DNA from 4 places in the Paeniglutamicibacter sp. genome. Region 3 is predicted to be linked to each of the others. Evidence: riboswitches for the same ligand, from Rfam matches in the RefSeq annotation. Region 3 holds a riboswitch; each other region holds the start of a gene.
The links. Region 3 has a riboswitch for S-adenosylmethionine ahead of ACLQ7E_RS01715 (acyl-CoA dehydrogenase family protein). Riboswitches for the same ligand answer to the same signal wherever they lie in the genome.
Positions count from the first base shown of each region.

Region 1 (5,075 bases), on a different contig from region 3:
GGGTCATGTCCTCGACGGCCGCGGAAATCGCCGGAAGAGCGGTCTCGTCCCCGATGAGCAGGTGACGGTCGAATTCCGGGTCTGGCGTGTAGAGTCCGCCCGGGCTGGTGAAGCAGATCAGGTCACCCATCTTGGCGTTCTGGGCCCAGGGGCCTGCCAGGCCTTGGTCACCGTGGATGACGAAGTCGATCTGCACGGTTTGGGCTTCGAGATCCACGTGGCGCAGGGTGTAGGTGCGGCGAACCGGGAAATCTTCCGGAGCCAGCTGCTCGCGCAAGGCGTCAAGGTCAAACGGGGGCACCAGCCCCAGCTCGGGCTTGGCAAAAAGGATCTTGACGTAGCGGTCGGAGACTGCCTTGTCCTGGAAATCTACAAAGCCCGGTCCGCCAAAGGTCAGTCGCATCATGTGGGGACTCAGTCGCTCGCTCGCCAAAACCTCGAGGACTACCTGGGGCCGAACCGGACGTGCCGAACGTTGCGTACTCACTAATTACCACTTTCTTGGATTAGGGAAGGTAAACCTATCCTATTCGACGGAGCATCGACGAAGTCAATGCAGGTAACATTCACCCGACCCGATTCGTTTGAACAAACCACCGGGAATCCGCGAAAGTTGCCCCTCAATCCAGGTGTCGGTCCTGCCAACTGCGCATGATCCACCGTGATTCGACAGCCGTATCCAGCGTCACCACGCCAGTGTTGGCCAGGGGCGTCGGGCGCAGCAGGCCAAGGTCGAAGTTTGTGCTCCGCGAGGCAAGCCAGGTCACCAGCATCGCCGCGTGGCTGACCACGACTAGTTTCCCGGTCCCCGCGGCTCGGGCCTCCTCGATGACCGTGTTGAAGCGGTCCAGTGCGGTGTGCGCATCCTCGCCACCTGCAACCTTCGCGGCCAGGTCGCCGGAGAGCCAGCGGAAAAACACGTCGCGGTAGGCGAGCTGGGCTTCGGGGTCGTTGCGCATTTCCAGTTCCCCTGCGGAGATCTCGCTCAACCCCGCGTGCTCGGCCAGGACCAGGCCGCGCGATTCAGCCAGGGGCGTGGCGGTCATCTTGGCACGCAGCAACGGCGAGGAGTAAACCGCGTCGACGTCCTCGGCGCCGAGCCGTTCCACGAGTGCCCGCACCTGGGCGAGTCCGGTCTCGTCCAGCGGCGCACCGGGGGCCGCGGTGTCCAGCGCCTGCGCCACGTTCGAAGCGGTCTGCCCGTGGCGGATCAAGATGAGTCTCATTCATTAACTCTAAATCGTCTCCGGTGTTTTGGTACGATGAAACCAGCTTCACGAGATGCGCGCCAGCTTAGGGCTCCGACCCGGCGCACACACCAACCCCATGCTTCACGGGTGGTTCGGATGACGAAGCGGTCCTGGCAGCAGCCGCTGCCTCGGGGACAAGAGCACACGAAAGGCGCCACCCCTTGCGCGATCAGTCACGTTCGACAGACACCTGCAACTCGTTCCACTCCGGCCACCGCACCAATCCCCGTGCGATCAGGAGCCTGATGACCAGGCCTACCCTGTGGGCCCCGGCGGACGTCGAGGTTGCGATGTCCCCGACCCACGGACTGACGCTGCATGTCTTTGCCGGCGGAACCCACCACCAGGTGTTCGCCCACGACCTTCCGGACATTGCCCAGCTGCTGCGCATTGCGCCGCAACCGGCACCGGGGCTCTCGCTGGGCCGGGTGAATTTCCACAACAACGCGATCGCGCTTCCCGCGGACCCGCGACACAGTGCCGGGCTGCGCTACTTCTCGTTCAGCACCGAACCGCTCTCTGCCTGCAACTTCGACCGCGACGAGACATTGGCCCGGGACTTCGAGTCCCTGACGGGCGACCTGCAACTTTCCTAGGAGCCCGTGCGACGAACCTAGGCCTTGGGCCTAGGTTGGGTGCGGGCTCGTGGGTACGTTGCGGCTGCCGGAATTTCGTTCGTGCCAGGAACTGTAGGCGTCGCGGGGCTGGTATTCCATCGGCAGCCGGCGTTCGGTCCAGTCTTTCGCGGATTCTGCATAATGAGGTAGTCAGTTTGAGGTGCTCGAGGTCTTCGACGATGCGCGGTTCGTCGTCATCCCGCTGGGCAAGGAACATAGGGTGGGCGGGTCTGCAGCAATACGGCGAGCCCAAGCACATCGGTCTTGGGTGGGCAAGCATGTAATTGGTGGACCCGGTTGGATCCGCGGTGCCAAGTCTTGTGTGCGCTTCGCGAATGGCGAGAATCTCGCCGTCGCGGGCGATGACGCCCGCATACCGCCGCCCGCCTCGACGTTGGCACGGGCGAGTTCGAGGGGTTAAGAAAATCCGCCAATAGGCACCGATCGAGGCACCAATAATCTGCAAGTCAGCATAATTAAGCGCCGGTCAGACGTCATTAAGAAGCAAGCAGGCACCATAGGTTTCCAAGACGCCCAAGGAACGCCATCCCAATCAAGATTGATCGAGTTTCCGCGATTCACAATGTCTCGGAAAGTCATCTCCGCGATCCGGGGCCCAGGGCACCTCCTATGCCGATCCTTCACCGCGACACGCGGTCACCAAAAAACCCGACAGTAAAACACTGTCATTTTCAGGACCCCCACGGCCCAGCCGCCCATGTAGCGGGCCCCTCGGAGTTAATGACTTAGGGCCAGGATCCAGGCACTCTATTGGCTCCGGCAAGTTGCGGTTCCTCACTCTTCCTCCCGTGTGATCGATAAAGTGCTCACGAAATGCGTCCGGCCGTGTGGCCCGCGGCCACCGAATGGGAGCGGTTTGTGCTTTCGGCTATCCACACCTCGATGTGATGCTCCATGGTTTGAAGCGCTTCATCCAGTTTGCCCAGCAATATCTGCGTTTCGCCCTCGGTGATCACCAGAGGCGGTGAAATAATCGTCGCGTTGTTTAGCGGCGCGATCCCTGCGGGGTAAACGATGAGGCTTTGTGCGAGACATTGTTCGACGAATACGTTCGCCGCATTGTGTCTGGGATCTGGGGCCTGCTTGGTCTCGGGGTTGATGACAAATTCGAACCCCCAAAGCAATCCGCGGCCGCGCACATCGGCCATGTGCCGGTAGCGGCGCGACAACGCTCTTAGACCCTCTTCCAGCTGTGCACCTCGATTTCTGACGTTTTCAAGGACGTCTTGGCGCTCCATAATGTCCAGAACGGCAATGCATGTGGCCGCTCCGACGGGATTCCCGGAAAAAGTGTGGCCAAACGGAGCACCACCGCTGCCTTCCCTTATCGCCTCCACCAAGTGTTCTCGCATGAGAATGGCTGCCACGGGAGAGTATCCCCCGCTCAGGCCCTTGCCTGTCATGAGAAGGTCAGGTACCACCCCATCGTGGGTGCTGGCAAACCAATCACCGGTCCGCCCTACCCCCGTGATGACCTCGTCCATGAGGAACAAGACGTCCAATCGGTCACAGATCTCCCGCAGGCGCGCGAGGTATCCCGCCGGCGGCACTAGGACACCGCCGGCGGCGCCGACGATCGGCTCCACGATGATGCCCGCGACCGTAGCAGGATCTTCCGCAAGGATTGCATCTTCGAAGGCCGCCGCGGCGCGCTCGGCATATTCGCCTTCGCTTTCGCCGGGGTGCCCGAATCGATAAGCGTAGGCCGGAGGGCCGACGGGAAAGGGATGCAACAGGGATCCATAGTCCGGGCGGCGCGCCTGGTGCCCTGACATGGACAAGGCTCCCATGGTCATGCCGTGGTAACTGATCCGCCGCCCGAGGACCTTCACCTTCTGGGGAGCACCCTTTTCGCGCCAGTGACTTACCGCCGCGCGAATGGCGAATTCGGTGGCTTCGGAGCCGCTACTGACGAAGAACGCCCAGTTGAGATCTCCTGGAGCCAGTTGCGTCAGTCGACGCGCAAGGTCCTCCGCGGGCTCGTTCGTGAACTGGGTTCGGTAGGTGAAGGCGACGCGCTCGGCCTGGTCTTGCATCGCGTCGGCGATTTCCTTGACACCGTGACCCATGCTGGCTGTCATGGCGCCGCTGGAACCGTCCAGATACTCACGCCCTTCTTCGTCATAGAGGAACACACCCCTACCGTGGGTGACCGTTGGATAGGTCTTATCGACTGTCTGCTTGAGCAGAGCGCTTGTAGTCATGGAGATTCCTTAGAACGTCTGGTCACCACGCAGGTAACGGGGGCTAGAGGGGCAGATCCGTGCGGTCCACGCCGATAACGCGATCACCCAGATAGAATCGAACGCCGTTTTGCGGACCGTGACCGCCGATGCCGCTGGTGCCCCAGAATGTTTGCTGGGATCCTTCCGCGAGGTCGGACATGAATGTTCCGTTGATGCGTACCTCGCCCGCACGGATCTTTCCAGCGATTCGGAGGGCACGGTCATGGTCAGCGCTGAAGACGAATGCGTCAAGGCCGCCGCCTACGGCGTTAGCATGGACCAGCGCCTCGGCCTCGGAGGCTACGGCGTGCACCGTGACCACCGGACCGAAGAGCTCCTCGGTCGCATCTTCGGCACGGCACCCGATTACCATTCCAGGTGCCATGAACCAGCCACCGAGCGCAGGCATGTCGGTGACCGTGATCTTCCGTCCACCTAAGGAAACGAGTCGGTCAAGGGACGCGCCAAGCTGAGTGAAGTGGCGTTCGAAGGCCAATGGTCCTACCTGCGTGTCCGGTTCCAGGCAGTGCCCGACGCGCAAGGAAGCGATACGTGTCCGCATGGCTTCGACGAAGTCGTCGTGGACGGATTCCATGACCAGGATCTTGCCCGGCGCTTCGCACCACTGGCCATTCAGCCGGGTCATCCCGTCCACGATGCTCGCAGCTGCGGCTTCGAGATCGGCGTCCTCAAGGACGATGGCTGGGTTGTTCGAGCCTAGTTCGAGTTGCATGGCGTTGAGGTTCGATGCCGCGGCAGCCGCGACAGTTCGGCCGGCGGACCCGCCGCCGGTGAAGGAGAGCACCTCGATGCGGGGGTCGCCGGTGAGCACAGCGCCGATGGATGAACTTCCGTGGACCAGCTGGAAAGCCGCTTCCGGATAGTTTCGGCGCTGCATTTCATCCACCAGGATCTCGGAGAAGAGTTGGCAACCGCCGGGTGCGTTCTCCGAGGGCTTGAGC
Region 1 is NZ_JBKKAP010000181.1:45,154-50,228, reverse strand. Features, by position in the region: gene ACLQ7E_RS21330 (siderophore-interacting protein) at 1-487, opposite strand, end outside; gene ACLQ7E_RS21325 (histidine phosphatase family protein) at 621-1,226, opposite strand; SAM riboswitch class IV at 1,273-1,397, shown strand; gene ACLQ7E_RS21320 (hypothetical protein) at 1,496-1,846, shown strand; gene ACLQ7E_RS21315 (aspartate aminotransferase family protein) at 2,695-4,092, opposite strand; gene ACLQ7E_RS21310 (aldehyde dehydrogenase family protein) at 4,136-5,075, opposite strand, start outside.
Region 1: it holds a riboswitch for S-adenosylmethionine, as region 3 does, so the genes downstream of both, ACLQ7E_RS21320 (hypothetical protein) here and ACLQ7E_RS01715 (acyl-CoA dehydrogenase family protein) in region 3, are expected to answer to the same signal.

Region 2 (5,075 bases), on a different contig from region 3:
GAACTTGTCGGTCAGCATGCCGAACCAGTCGCCCCACGGCGCCTGGGCCAGCGGCTCGCCGATCTTGGCGCCTTCGCTGAGCTTTTCCCAGTACCCGGTCATTTCTTCCTTGTCGTCACCGCTGAGGGTGACGGAAATGGCGGTGCCGCCCTTCCACTCCATGTCGGCAGGGGTGTCGGCCGCCATCAGGTTCAAGCCATTGGGTGCACGCAGGTGCCCGTGCATGATCTTGTTGTCGTCATCGGAATTATCGGTCTTGGCGAACTCGAAGTCCGCGAAGGGGCGCAAATCCAGCTCACCGCCGAAGACCGTCTGGTAGAACTCGAGCGCGGGACGCGCCGTGTCGCGAAAGCTGATGTACGGGTTGAGAATCGTGCCCATGGTGTTCTCCATCGTTTGGCGGGGTTCAACAATTAGCAATTCTGCCCGTCACAAGTGGTTACGTGAAGCCCTCGGGCCGATTGTTTTGTCCTGAATTCGCTGAGCGCTCAAACCGGCACAAACCGCCGCATTGACCACATTCGCAGCAGACGCGATCGGCGCCATGGACACGATTGGGGCAGTAGAGCAACTCGTGACCAAAGTGGCGGTCGTGCGGGAATGGCAAACGCGCCGTCGCGAACACTTCGAAACGGCGCATCACCACTAAAATGATTCCCATGACTTCACCGTTCTCCGATTCCCGCCCCGACCCGGGACCGGCAGCAGACCCCGGAACCCTTGATCCACTGATCGAAGACGTGGAAAAAGAGTTTTCGATCATGGTCGTCAAGGCGCGCCAGGCCATTCGCAAGCGCGCCGCAGCCATCCATCCGGAACTTCAGCCGCTGGGCTACAAGGTGCTCTCCATCCTTGCGCGCGAGCACGCCCAGCAGCAGATCATCCTGGCCGAGGAACTCCAGGTGGACAAGGCCACCATGAGCCGGATGATCAAATGGCTCGAGGCCAAGAACCTGGTCACCCGCGTCCCGGATCCGAACGACGGCCGGGCCATGCTGGTCAGCATCACCGACACCGCACGTGCCGGATACCTTGCCTCTAGCGCGGCGTCGCGCCAATTGTTGAGGAACCGGCTGATTTCATGGGACCCCGAGGAAATCAAGCGCTTCGCCGACCTGCTTTCGAAGCTCAACGCCAATGATGCCCCGCGACGCGAGAGCTAACCTCCGCACGAAACCGGCCATCGGCCCCCGGCCCTTCACGTGGAGGGCCGGGGCCGATGTCGCAGCAGGCGTAGTTGAACCACCGGCGTTTGCCGCGTCTCATGACAACCGCTCCTCTCGAATGCCGTCATCTCCCGGGCGAGCGCGACTTGACGGGGGCCTTCCAGCATCGAAATCTCCCGAGTCAGACAACGCAGTTACTTCGCCGAACAAATCCAAACACTTCGAACCATTCGCCAATTTGGCAATATTCGGCACCTTGACAGGCACTTGTTCGATATATGGGCGATTGATCGTGAAGATTTGTTAAGTGCCCGCGTTGCGCGGGCACCATGAAATCGACAACACTCGTACACAGAATCACGAGCTCCTGCCACTCACGACCCTGGTCGGCCGGACAGCAACCCTCTTCGTCATAGCGGGGTGCTCCAGGTGAAGATTCGGCGCCGCCCAACAGGAGCGGCGTAAGTATGGCGTCGTGCAAGCGCATGCGCCAGCCACGAAAGGATCGTTTCCCATGTCCGAAACCCTGATCGATAGCACCCTTGATTCGGTTCGCGCCGAGAGGCTGACCGCCGCGGGCACCGCCTGGGGTGAGCGCATTGCCGCCAACACCGCCAGCGCGGCGCTGACCTTCAAGGCCAGCGGAGTGTCCACCGGTTCGGTGTCCAGCGAAATCACCGCCGGCAACCACCGCTTCATTGTCGACGAGCCCGAGGCACTGGCCGGGGACGACGCCGCGGCAAGCCCGGTCGAGTTTGCGCTCGGTGCACTCATTTCCTGCCAGATCGTGGTCTACCGCCTGTACGCGCACCAGCTGGGCATCAAGATCGACTCGCTGGAAATCAACGCCGATGCAGACCTGGATGTTCGCGGCCTCTTCGGCGTCGAGGAGACCGTTCGTCCAGGCTTCGGCGAGGTGCGCCTGACGGTCAAGATCGAGGGCCCGGAGACGCGCGAGCGCTACGAGGAACTGCAGGCAACCGTCGACGAGCACTGCCCGGTGCTGGACATCTTCACCAACCCGACTCCTGTCAGCGTCGAGCTGGTCACCGCCGGCTAGCGCCACCATGAACCGATCGTGGGTCGATGCCGTTCGAGGGGAACGGCATCGACCCACGATTTTTTGTTTCCCGGGAGACGGGGGCTCCCTCTATCCCTTGATCGAGGTGATCTCGTTGGGAACTTCTGGCAGGGTCACGCTCCGTGAGACCTTGCCGGTCTTCAGGTCCACGAAGTGCAACTCCTTGGTAGCCGGTTCGGTGACATAGGCGGTATCCCCTGAGACGTGCACCGTCGGGCGCGGCTGCTGCCAATCGATCGGTTCTTCCCAGGCGCCGACCACGGCAATGGCCTTCTTTTCCTTCCCGTTCTTCACGTCGTAGACATGCAGCTTGCCGTCGGTCCCCAGCAACAGCGCGTCCCCGCCGGCACTGCGGGCCAAGGAGCGGAACGAATAGCTGTAGTCGATGTTGATGAGCTTGAGGGTATTGGTGGCGGTGTCCGTCAGCGAGAAGGTTTGCGGGCGTTCAAGCTCGGCGTCCTTGTCCCTCTTGTAGTCCCCGAGCACCACTGACGAGGCCTCGGAGCCGGCCTGGTTTCCGATGCGGCCGTATGCATCCGGTGCTTCGAGCTTGGAAATCTTCTCGTCCTTGATGACCAGGATGCCGTCCTCGCAGCCGACCACCATGGCCTCGTCCTTGGCAACAGCCTCGCCATGGACACCCGGGCACTGCTTGGATTCGGCCACTGTGGTGCGCCGGTGCTTGGCATCCGTGGCGGAGAGCAGCTTCACCGCGTTGACCGCCTCCGAGGTTCCGTCGGTGACCAGCAATTTCCCGTCCGAGAGCTGCACCGCCACCCCGTGGTGGGCTTCGGGCAGCGCCACGTCGTCGGTGCGCGGAAGTTCCTTGTTGTCCAACTTGGTGGATTCGAAGATGTTGATCTTGCCGGTGGCGTCGTCGAAGAGTGCGGTGTGGCCGGCGTGGACCACCGCATGCCCGGGCTTCCCGGCCGGGAACACCAGCTCGGTCAGCGCGGGTTCGGCGGTGTAGTGGTGGGCGTGTTCCCCGTGCTTCTCGGACCACGCCCCGGCGTCCAGGACCTGGAATCCCCCGGCGGTCGAGACGAGCACGCGGCGGCCATCTCCTGCGGGGTTGACGCGATTGAATCCTTCAAGCCTGTGGTCCGAGAGGATCGCGCCGTCGCGTGCATTGGCGACCAGCAGTCCCCCGTCGTAGGTGAGCACGAGCCGGGGCGTGGCGGTACCGGCCTCAGCGATCTTGGCACTCGGGCTCCCTGCCGAAGATTCCGGTGCGGGTGCGGCCTGGCCGGGCGCACTGGAGGCGCATCCCGCCAGCAGGGTTCCGGCAGTAATGAGCGCCAGAATGCCGGTTCCCATGTGCAACCTGCGGGTGGTGGCAGCGGCCTGGACGCGGCGCTTGGTAAGTGATTTTTCGTGTGACATGGGAATCACCATAAGTTAAATGAGAATCATTCACAACAAAGGTCGGAGTGCGCGGTCTCGGTTTGCTATTGAGAACGCATCGCATCTAGAGTGGGTGGGTGGTGTCGCCGTCGAGCATGCCCCTGGCCACACAGCATTCCCCTACTCGCCGTAGTCGGTGTCCTTGTAAGGGATCCCGGACTTGTCGTAGGTCGTCCAAATTCCCACCTGGCGGCCGCGATCCAGGCGGCCTGAACGCATGATGGTACCGTCGATCCTGAACCACTCCCAGTCGCCGTGAAATTCCCCATCCAGGGTGAACCCGCGCGCCCACGGGCTGCCGTCCTTGTGGAGCTTTTCAAAGGATTCCAGCTCAGGGGCCCTATCCTCGTCGTGATTGGTCATGGCTTCATGGTGCCACAAATAGCCCGCAGACCCGGCGAGTCCCGGGCCTCCCGCAGGGATATCCGCACCCCAACAACCCTTGGACTCCGCATTACCGCTGGGTAGGATCAGCCGCATGTGTCCCGCCGGGCCACATGGATGGGACCACACCAACTCGTCACCTTTCTTGAGGGAGAAGAACCAACGTGTCCGAGAAACTTCCCTTGCGGCGCAACGCATTGATCGCCGCCGCAGCATTCATGCTCCTGGCTTCAACTGCCATCGCGGCCCCGGCGCAGGCCCTGTCCGCCGACCCGAACTCGCAGGTCCAGGCCAAGAAGCCGGACAACGCACCCACCACGACCATCGAGCTGGTGGGCATCAACGACTTCCACGGCCGCATCGAGGCCAACGATGCCGAGGCCGGGGCCGCGGTTCTGGCAGGCGCCGTCAAGGACTACAAGGACCGGAACCGCAACACGCTCTTCGTCTCGGCGGGAGACAACATCGGCGCCTCCACGTTCACGTCCTTCTCGCAACAGGACAACCCCACCATCGACGCACTGGTCGCCGCCGGGCTGGACGTCTCCGCGGTGGGCAATCACGAATTCGACCACGGCTTCAACGACCTGGTTGACCGCGTGATCCCGCGCTACGGCGCCGGCGACGCGGCGGTCGGAGCCGACTACGCCCTGGGAGCCAACGTCTATGAGAAGGGAACCAAGAGCCCTGCACTGAAGGAATACGCCCTCAGGAACCTCAACGGCGTCACCGTCGGCATCATCGGCACCGTCACCGACCAAACCGGCACATTGGTCACACCTGCCGGCGTATCGGGGCTCGATTTCGGAAACCAGCTAGAGGCGGCCAACCGGGTGGCATCGCAACTGAGCGACGGGAAGCAGTCCAACGGCGAAGCCGATGTGTTGGTGCTGCTGACCCATGAGGGCTCCTCGAGCAGCAATTGCTCCGCCATCGGATCCGAGGACACCTCCTACGGGGAGCTGGTCCGCGGCGCATCACCGGAAATCGACGCAATCCTTTCGGGGCACACCCATGCGGGCTATTCCTGTTCCTACCCG
Region 2 is NZ_JBKKAP010000039.1:68,113-73,187, reverse strand. Features, by position in the region: gene ACLQ7E_RS04870 (VOC family protein) at 1-381, opposite strand, end outside; gene ACLQ7E_RS04865 (MarR family winged helix-turn-helix transcriptional regulator) at 660-1,163, shown strand; SAM riboswitch class IV at 1,522-1,640, shown strand; gene ACLQ7E_RS04860 (OsmC family protein) at 1,681-2,226, shown strand; gene aztD (zinc metallochaperone AztD) at 2,317-3,630, opposite strand; gene ACLQ7E_RS04850 (hypothetical protein) at 3,772-4,014, opposite strand; gene ACLQ7E_RS04845 (bifunctional metallophosphatase/5'-nucleotidase) at 4,200-5,075, shown strand, end outside.
Region 2: it holds a riboswitch for S-adenosylmethionine, as region 3 does, so the genes downstream of both, ACLQ7E_RS04860 (OsmC family protein) here and ACLQ7E_RS01715 (acyl-CoA dehydrogenase family protein) in region 3, are expected to answer to the same signal.

Region 3 (5,075 bases):
CGATCAATCCGGAGATCCCGGGCTTGGCCAAGATTGCGTATGCGCCCACGAGCAGCATGCCGACAAACACGATGCAGTTCATGGTTTGGTTGAATGCCACTGAACGCATTCCACCTGTCCACAAGAACATGAGCAATAACAAGGCCGTGACGATGACGGCCAAGTGCAAGTTCAGGCCAGTGAAAGCTGTCAGTGCGGAAGCGAAGGCGATCGTGGTGGCAACCGACCACATGGGAAACGTGAAAGCCGTGATAACGCCGGCAATGCCCTTGGCAAGGCGGCCGAAGCGGTCTCCGATGATGCCTGTTACGGTGACGACGAGCTTCTCCCGCAACTTCTTGACCAAGAGCAGCGAGATGAGCAGGATTTGCACGGTCTCGGCCACACCGTACCAAAGCGCGGATACGCCTGTTCGGTAGCTCAGCTCCATGATGGCTATGTAGGAAGAACCAGAGAACAGTCCGGTGATGCAGAAGGCAACCGTCCACGGGCTGAAGGTGCGACCGCCAACAAAGAATCCGCTAGTTTTGCCCAGCGTGCTGCGGCGTTGGGCAAGGCGTCCGCCGAAGACGAGCAGCGCCGTGTAGGACACCGCGAGGCCGATGGTCCACAGTCCGGCCGCGCTCATGCGCTTGCTCCCGCAGCAGTTGTAAGTGCGGTGCGGGGAGCGTATCCGAGCGCAATGTTGCAGGCATCTTCGGCGGAGCCCGGGGCGACTTCAGTGGCGAATTCCCAGTTGATAACCATGTTCACGCCTGCTGTCTTGACCAAGTTGATGGCCGGGCATCTCCGGTGGACTTGCGAGGTGAATTCCCGTTGCAGCTCAGGATCGTCCAGGGCCGTTTCAACATGGATTTCGAGCCGGTAGGAATGGAAGAACGGAGAAACGTCTGCCGTTCCGGCAAACCCACGGGTATCTTGAGTGGCAATCGAGTAGGTCTCCAGGGCAGTGAAGTCGATCCGGAGTTCCTTTGCCACCTGTTCCACAACGACGCTTACGCATCCGTTGAGCGCGCCGGCAATGAATTCCATCGGTGTCGGTGCGTTGTTGGTTCCGCCCACGGCGACAGGCTCGTCAATGTCGAAGGAGAAATCCCGGATTCCGACACGTGTACGCATGGAACCCAGCCAGGTTCCCTTGGCGCGGATGCGCTTGTCGTGGGGCCCCGAAGTGTTGGGCACAGTTGGCAGGGAAGCGGATGTCATGGTCTCTCCATCGGACTTGGCGGTAGCACCGGCCTCAGCGAGGTGGTTGCTGCGGCGTCATAGAGCCAGATCTCTCGGCCGCTCGGGATGGGTTACGACTCAATCAAAGTCGATGCGGTGTCACGGGAGCAAACCGTCCGTAACATGACGGAATCTTCGACCACATGGATATTCTTCACGTATCAACGAAGGATATTTCATTAATTGGTAAAATTTCGATGCTTTGATTCCAGTCTGGCGGCAGTCGGGGGATCTCCGCAAGAGGCGCTGCATCCCCTGCCTCCGTCCCCGGGAAACCGCGGCCAGAGAGGAAAGTGCGCGACGCTGCTCGAGATGGGCAAGGCGATCCTCGATGCTCCCTGTCTCGTCGAAGGATTGGCGGGGGAAACGCCGGGGAGTCGGTCAGCCAAGCCCGGCATTCAGGAGGCGGAATCGTGTTTCGGCCAGCGCCGGAGGCCCCGATTGTGACGAAACGGGTTGTCTCCGCCTCGCCGGGACGTGTAGAAATATGACCAACAACCATCCAGAGCGGCCGAGAGATCTGGCTCCATGACGCCGCAGCAACCCCTCCCCTTAATTGGGCGGTAGGTGCTCACGCCAGAACCGATGGAGAGAATTCATGGCTGTCGATTCCTTTGCACATGCTCACGATGTCGAAGCGGACCCCAACATCTTTGGAGCCGTCAATCTCGACGCATTTACCGGCGACACCCCTGCCCGGCACCTGCTCAAACTTACTCCGGGCGTTCCCCTGAACGGTCACTATGACGAATTGGCCGCAATCTTCCGTCCGGTCTTCGCCAAGATTGCCGCCGGGGCCAGCGAGCGAGATGCCAACCGGACCCTTCCCTTTGAGCCGGTCGGTTGGCTGAACCGGGTGCGATTCGGTGCATTGCGCATCCCGGTGTCCGAAGGCGGCTACGGGGCGAGCGTGTCCGACCTCTTCCGCCTGTTCATTGAGCTGGCCGAGGCGGATTCCCAGGTGGCGCACCTGTGGCGCTCGCACATCGGCTTCGTCGAATCCGTGTTGCTGCTTGAGGACGATGCCTTGCGGCACCGCTGGATCGAGCGCATTGTTGCCGGGCAAATCGTCGGCAACGCCTACACCGAGCGCGGTGGAAACCGGCTCGGCACCCTGAACACGACGATTGCCAAGCAGGGCGAGCGCTGGATCCTCAACGGCGAAAAATACTACTGCACCGGCACGATCTACGCCGACTGGGTCGCCGTTGCCGTGGCGCACCCCGCCCGCGCCGGCCGGCAGATCGCCGTGGTCTCCACACAGCATTCCGGGGTCAAGATCTTTGACGACTGGGACGGATTCGGGCAGCAGCTCACCGGCACCGGCTCGACCACGTTCGAGAATGTCCCGGTGGACACGATCCTTCCCGACGAGCAGCAGGTCAACAACCCTGAATCCGCGATCTTCCAACTGGTGCTCCTCGGGGTCCAGGCCGGAATCACGCGCGCCGTGCTCAACGACATGCGCTCGTCGGTCCAGGCCCGTACGCGAAGCTTCAGCACCGGGACAGGGGTTCCGGTACGCGAAGAACCCCAGGTATTGCAATTGGTGGGCGAGATCTCGGGCACCGCGTTCGCTGTCGACGCCATCGTCCTGGCCGCCGTGGCGGAGATCGAGGTCGCGCTGGCCGATGCATCACTCAGCCCTGCCGAGAGGTTTGCGGTGTGCGAACTCGCCGCGGACCGGGCGCAGGCAGTCGTCCAGCCGCTGGTGCTCTCCGCGGCGACCAAGCTCTTTGACGGGCTGGGGGCCTCGGCAACCGCCAAGGGCTGCAACCTGGACCGGCACTGGCGCAACGCCCGCACCGTGGCCACCCACAACCCGGCGATCTACAAGTCGCGCATCATTGGCGACTACGAGGTCAATGGAACGGCACCCCAGCAGCTGAACGCCATCGGCGACGTGGGTGCGACCCAGGCAATCGGCATCCCCTAAACCGCCCGCCGCACCCGAACCAACGACTTGATCCGCGCAATATCGGATCCGCAAATACCCAACACCTCGCGAAGGACAAACATGAGCACGACTCCCGCCCCCCGCCAGATCCGTTTCAACGCCTTCGACATGAACTGCGTGGGACACCAGTCCCCGGGTTTGTGGAAGCACCCCAAGGACCAGTCAGCCAGCTACAAGGACCTTTCCTACTGGACCAACCTGGCCAAGACCCTGGAAAAGGGCAAGTTCGACGGCATCTTCATTGCCGACGTGTTGGGCACCTACGACGTCTTCGGCGGCTCCAACGAGGTTCCGCTGCGCGCCGGCACCCAGGTCCCGGTCAACGACCCGTTCATGCTGGTCTCGGCCATGGCTTCGGTGACCGAAAACCTCAGCTTCGGCGTCACCGCCGGCACCGCCTACGAGCACCCGTACCCGTTCGCCCGCCGCCTGGCGACCCTTGACCACCTGACCAAGGGCCGCGTCGGCTGGAACGTCGTGACCGGTTACCTGCCCTCCGCCGCGCGGAACATGGGCCAGGAAGACCAGCTCGAGCACGACGAGCGCTACAACCACGCCGACGAGTACCTGGAGGTCGTGTACAAGCTTCTCGAGGGCTCCTGGGAAGAGGACGCGGTGGTGCGCGACGTTGAGCGCGGGATCTTCACCGACCCGTCCAAGGTCCACGAGATCAACCACGAAGGCAAGTACTTCAAGGTTCCCGGCATCGCCATCACCGAGCCCAGCCCGCAGCGGACCCCCGTGGTATTCCAGGCCGGAACCTCGCCGCGCGGCATGAAATTCGCTTCCGAAAATGCCGAAGCCGTCTTCGTCACCTGCCCCACCAAGGACATGCTCAAGGCCACGGTCACCAAGATCCGTGACGCCGTGGAAGCTGCCGGACGCGGACGCTACGATGTGCGCATCTACGCCATGCAGACCATCATCACGGACGTGGACAGCGCCGCTGCCCAGGCCAAGTTCGAGGACTACAAGTCCTACGCCGACATCGATGGCGCCCTTGCGCTGATCTCCGGGTGGATGGGCGTCGACCTGTCGACCTACGGGCCGGATGACGTCATTGGCGACAACGTGAAGTCCAACGCCATCCAGTCCTCCGTTGCGATGTTCCAAAAGGCCAGCGGCGACGACGGAAACCCGTGGACCATTCGCCAGCTGGCCGAGTGGGTTGGTGTTGGCGGATTCGGCCCCATCACCGTGGGATCGCCGACCGAGGTCGCCGACAAGCTCATCGATTGGGTCGAGGACACCGACGTGGACGGGTTCAACCTGGCCTACGCCATCACCCCGGGCACCTTCGAGGACATCGTGGAGTTCATCGTTCCCGAGCTGCAGGCCCGCGGCGCCTACCCGACCGAATACGTCGAGGGCACGTTGCGCAACAAGCTCTTCGGCAAGGGCGACCGGGTCCAGGATTCGCACCGTGCGGCGAAGTACCGGTTCTCGAACGCCGAGGTCAAGTAACCGGGAGTAGTTCCCTTGCGGGGTTCGGGCGGTGGTGCACTTGGGTGCGCCACCGCCCGAATTGTTTAAGGTGCCGGGATTCCCAAGGGAAACTGCGAAACGGGAACCAGCCAAAAGTCTTGAACCGGACCGCGGTGAAACGCAGGCCAGGCAGGGGGGGCGGGTGATTTCACCCGTCACCCACCTGGCGGTTTCTAGTTGCTTGCCGAGACGAGCAGTGCTCGATCCTCGCTGGGAAGATCGGTGAAGGCCGCGGCCACACCCGGATGGGCGATCCGGCCGGCACGGGTGTTTACTCCCGCGGCCAATGCCCGATTGGCGGCCACCGCGTGCGCTGCTCCCTGGTCAGCCAGCTGCAGCAGATACGGCAGGGTGGCGTTTGTCAGTGCCTTGGTCGAGGTTTGCGGTACCCCGCCTGGCATGTTCG
Region 3 is NZ_JBKKAP010000014.1:35,383-40,457, reverse strand. Features, by position in the region: gene ACLQ7E_RS01725 (sodium:solute symporter family protein) at 1-628, opposite strand, end outside; gene ACLQ7E_RS01720 (OsmC family protein) at 625-1,206, opposite strand; SAM riboswitch class I at 1,211-1,300, opposite strand; SAM riboswitch class I at 1,723-1,819, shown strand; gene ACLQ7E_RS01715 (acyl-CoA dehydrogenase family protein) at 1,826-3,163, shown strand; gene ACLQ7E_RS01710 (LLM class flavin-dependent oxidoreductase) at 3,245-4,648, shown strand; gene ald (alanine dehydrogenase) at 4,843-5,075, opposite strand, start outside.

Region 4 (5,075 bases), on a different contig from region 3:
TCCTTGGTTTGGTTGCACGGACGACATCGACCTGCGGCATTGATCTCGGTGGTCTTGCCGTTGCGGCGCACCTGCACGACGTGGTCGAGTTCCTGGATGCGGCCGTTGCAGTGAGGGGTGCGGCAGCGTTGGTCGCGGAGGGTGATGAAGCGCTTGAGATTTCCGGCGAAGTTGCGGGCCGCCGAGTCCATGGCGACCAGCTTGCCGGTGTCCGGGGCGGCGTAGAGGCGCCGGCACCAGGTGTCCAGGGGGTGCTCCGGGTCGCCAGCCACCAGTGACCGGGCCTTGGTGGCGCTGATGTATCCGTGGCCCGGGATCAGCGCTGGTTCGTCGCTGTCACCGGTGAGGCTCTCTGGGTCCATCAGCAGCAGCAGTTCCACCGGCCGGGAGCCGGTGGCCTTGGTGTCGGTGATCGCCTCGAAGACGGTGTCTGCCGCGACCTGGGCGTTGGTGCGGTCGTCCCCGGGATCCCGTGGACGACCGGTTTCGCGGTGGAGGACCTGCAGGATGGGAACGCCTTGGTCCAGGGGGAACTCACCGATGATCCGCACGGTGTTTTCATTCACCTGGTAGCCGCTGACGTACCGCTTCTCGGTGGAGTCTTTTTCCTCTTGTTCGGCGGTTTCAGGTTCCAGAACAAGGGCCCAGTAGTTGACCATCTCACGCAGCGTCGCGGTCCCGGCCTCGAAGCAGGTGTGGGTTTCCTCCCACAACAGCCCATCGATCATTCTCCGGTTTTCGATCTTGAGGTTCCGGGTGCCGCTGATGACCACTTGTGCCTGGTCCCAGGTCATGATGCCCTGGCGCAGCCCCTGATGGGAGCGTGGCAGATCTTCGGCGAGGATCCGGAAGTCGTTGGTGCGTTTGGTCCCGCTGTGCGGGGACAGGTGCATCGCCAGGGCAACGTCCCCGCTGGAGCCCCAGGCCGGGTTCTTCTCCCTGACGCCGGCGCGCTGCCGATCGGCGATCAGGGAATCCTGGAAGGCGACACTGTGGTCGGCCTGCTTCGCTGTGGCGGCGCATTTCAAGGTTTCCAGTGCGCCGACGGCTGTCACCGCCTCATGGGTGCCGGTTAGCACTGGGGCTTCGTTCACCGCGGCGGCCAGGGACAGGATCCCGTCGGTGCCGGAGCGGGCCAAGTGTTCGGCAACCAGTGCGTCCATGTCCGCCCCGTCGGCCAGCAGCGCATCGTAGCCCAGGTCCTTTCCGGCGCCACCGGCGGTGGCGCCGGCGGAAGGGGTGCTGCTCGATGACGTCGTTGCCATACCTCTATTTTAGAACCGATCGCCGATAATTGGAACATATTTTCAAGAAAGATAGAAAATATGTTCTAATTCTGGTTGTGGCCACCTGTCCTTCCCGGCAAGTGCCATCCCGCTCGGGTGCAACGAGGAAAGAGTGCCGTCGGCACCTTGCCGTTGTTTTTGGGGCGGGACCCTTAGACCACGGAGCCGCCGAAGATCAGGCCGAGGGCGTAGGTGACTGCCGCGGCCCCCAGGCCGATGGCCAGCTGGCGCAGTCCGCGCTTGGTCGGGGAGGCTCCGGAGAGCAGTCCGACCACGCCTCCGGTGGCCAGTAGGGCGATGCCCACCAATACGGCGGAGAGCAGGATTGCGGGGGTGCCGCCCATCCCGAAGATGAACGGCAGGATGGGGATGATCGCACCGGAGGCAAAGAAGCAGAACGACGCTGAGGCTGCACCCATGGCGGAACCGATTTCCTCGTGCTCGACCTCCGTGGACGCATCCTCAAGCTCGGAGCGCAGGGACATGGAGGGGTTGCAGTCACAGGAATAGATGCCCATGCGCTCGGCGGCGCGGTGCGCCGCATCCTCGTTGCTCATACCGCGGGCCTTGTAGACCAGCACTAGCTCGTTGGCATCAAGGTCAAGGTCCGGTGCGGCGGACAGGGTCACCTCGGTGGGCTTGGAGGCCGAAAGCAGCTCGCGCTGGGAACGCACCGAAACGTATTCGCCGGCTGCCATCGACAGGGCGCCTGCGAGCAGGCCGGCAATGCCGGAGAAGAGCACCATGGAGGTTGCCACGCCGGTGGCGCCGATGCCCATGACCAGGGCCAGGTTGGAGACCAGTCCGTCGTTGGCGCCGAAGACCGCGGCGCGGAAGTTGCCCGAGAGCCGGTTCCGTCCCCGGGTCGCCAGGCCGCGGACGACTTCCTCATGGACGAGTTCGTCGGCGGCCATCTGGCGGCTGGCGTCGGTGTCGGCGGCGTAGGGGGAGTTGCCCTCGGCACGTTGGGCCAGAGCCAGGACGAAGACGGAGCCGAAGTGCCGGGCCAGGAAACGGAGCATGGTGCGCCGAATCGAGGGACTGGTCTTCTTGGCGGCGTGGTCGCCCAGCAGCGAGCGCCAGTGTTCCTCATGGCGGGTCTCGGCGGCGGCCAGGCCCAGCAGGACCGCACGTTCCTCGCCTTGGCGGTTGTTGGCCAGTTCGCGGTAGACCGCGCCCTCCGCGATTTCGTCGGCCAGATACTGGCGCCAGCGTTTGATCTGGGCAGGGGTGGGGGTTGGCGCTTGTTGCGTCATGCTCTCATCCTCATGTGGGCGTTCACGGCCACGAATAGCCATGTGATGGGGAGGCCCAGCAGGAATACTTTTTGGGTACGTTGAGCCTCGGGCCACCAATGTGTGGACCGAAGGTCTCGTTCGCCTAAGGCCGAGCGGAATTGCCCGCGGCCTCAGGTGGATTGCCGGGTTACAACCCTGTAACCAGTATGTCGACGCACCGCATTCCCGCCATGGAGGCGGGTCTGGGAACTACTCCCCTTCAACCCACGAGTCTAGCGCTCGGGAGGGCAAGTGAAAATTCGCTGAGACTAAAAATCACGGCCTGGCCGGCGGGCATTCCGGACCGGGGAATCCGCACCGAAAGCTCCCGGGCACGAGCGTCCCAGCGCGGCGAACCAACGGCGTTGGCCAGGGCCGATGCAAGGGCCGGGGCATCCGCAACATGGTAGCTGTGCCAGGAACCCGCAAGGCGCAATTCAAGGACGCCGCGGTTGACATCGAGCAGGGGCAGGACGGCAATTGATGGTCCCATTACGGGGGAAAGCCTTTCGTCAGCTCTTGCCGCGCCTTGTGGCCACGGCCGCTTCCTCATCCGAACCACCCATGAACCTGGGGTTGGTGTGCGGCCAGTCGGAGCTTGGCGCCGCATCTCGTGAAGCTGAAATTCACTCTACCGCGACTGTGAGGCAGCGAGGATTTTTTGGTGCAGTTCCTTCCACTCGGTTGCTTCATATTGCGGGATATTGGTGTTCTCCTTGAGCAACCCGGTGGATCCGTCGATGAGTTCCCGCCCGATGTCGAGGTGTCCGGCATGGCGTGAATTTTCCACGTTCATGTGCAACAAGAGTCGGCCCAGCGTGGTCTGCCGGGTCTCGGGCCTCCACCACGGCACCGTGGCGGGGGCATCAAACGGGAGTGCGGCGATGTTGGCGTCCGCTGCGGTGATGGCGCGATGGTAGAAGTCCATGGTCTCTTGGCGAGATACCTCGGCCGGGACCCACATGTCAGCACTCGGCTCGGGATCGGCTTCCAGAGCTGCATAACGGTCGTCGGTGATGGTGAAGCCTAGGCACTGGACGAAGTAGCCGTATTCGACGGACGCCAGATGCTGGATCACGCCCAAGATGTTGGTGCCCGAATTGACCATGGGTCGGGTGACTTCCGCGTCGCTGAGCCCCTCGGCCTTCCACAGCACTGCCTTGCGTGAGTTGTTCAGGTAGGTGATCAGCTGGTCCTTGAATTCGTCCATGCCCTTCAGCCTAGGAGAGCCGGGGCTGGGCTGGGAATAGACGGAGCAAAAAGGAGGGAACCCCGTTCGCTCGATGTGAGCGAAAACGGGAGTTCCCTCCGCGCTGCCTGTTCTTGGAGCGGACTAGCGGATGGTGGTTTCGGAGAGGTCGGCGCCTTCGGTGTCCGCCTGCCCGGCGACCCGTGCTTCCCAGCGGGTGATGACCGATGCTGCGGTGGGGCGGGTGAGTAGGGAGACCACGACGAAGGTCAGTGCCGAGGCGATGAGTCCGTAGTAGATCGGTTCGTTGGCGTAGATGCCGTCAAATTGGTTCTCCGCCTGGATCTCCAAAATGATCATGGTGCCCAGGGTGACGATGCTTCCGGCGGCCATGGAGGCTGCTGCTCCCAAACCGTTGCCGCGCTTCCAGACGAGTCCGCCGATGATGGCCACCAGCAGTCCTCCGACGAGGATGTCGTAGGCAATGGTCAACGCCGCGACCACGTCGGAGACCATGATGGCCAAGACGATGGTCACCACGCCCAGCAGCAACACCCAGATGCGGTTGGCGCGGACGTCGTGCTCCGGGTTTTCGTTGGTGTTCACGCGGACCTGCTTGCCGAACCAGCTGGCCACGAACGGGGTGACGTCGGTGCGGGCCACGGTGGCCGCGGCAATCAGGGCGCCGGAGGCGGTGGACATCATTGCGGCAACCGCAGCCGCGAGCACCAGCCCACCGATGGCGACCGGAAGTAGTTGCGTTGCAACCTCCGCGTAGACCACGTCCTTGTTGCTGTCGGCGCCGATGATGTCCGGCAGGGCGACCTTGGCGGCCATGCCGATGATGGCTCCGGCGGCACCGTAGAGCACGCAGTAGATCCCTGCGGTGGTTCCGCCCCAGCGGGCGACCTTCGGGGTCTTGGCGGTGAACACGCGCTGCCAGATGTCCTGGCCGATGAGCAGGCCCAGTGTGTAGACCACGAAGTAGGTGATGATGGACTGCACGCCGATGCCGGTGAAGCTGAAGAACTCGTCCCCGATGCGCTCTCGGATCCCGGACATGCCGCCGGCGGCATTCAGGGCGAAGGGCAGCATCAAGAAGAAGATGCCGATGGTCTTGATGACAAACTGCACTTGGTCGGCCAGGGTGATTGACCACATCCCGCCGATGGTGGAGTAGATGACCACGATGACCCCGCCAATGGCGATGGCCATCCAACGCTCCCACCCAAAGAGGACCACGAAGATCGTCGCGTAGGCGCTGGTGGAGGTGGCGCAGAGCATCAGCGTGTAGGCCAGCATGACGATGCCGGAGGTGTTGGT
Region 4 is NZ_JBKKAP010000172.1:1,595-6,669, reverse strand. Features, by position in the region: gene ACLQ7E_RS20305 (HNH endonuclease) at 1-1,265, opposite strand, end outside; gene ACLQ7E_RS20300 (VIT1/CCC1 transporter family protein) at 1,439-2,542, opposite strand; gene ACLQ7E_RS20295 (hypothetical protein) at 2,784-3,056, opposite strand; SAM riboswitch class IV at 3,074-3,182, opposite strand; gene ACLQ7E_RS20290 (DinB family protein) at 3,195-3,773, opposite strand; gene ACLQ7E_RS20285 (sodium:solute symporter) at 3,897-5,075, opposite strand, start outside.
Region 4: it holds a riboswitch for S-adenosylmethionine, as region 3 does, so the genes downstream of both, ACLQ7E_RS20295 (hypothetical protein) here and ACLQ7E_RS01715 (acyl-CoA dehydrogenase family protein) in region 3, are expected to answer to the same signal.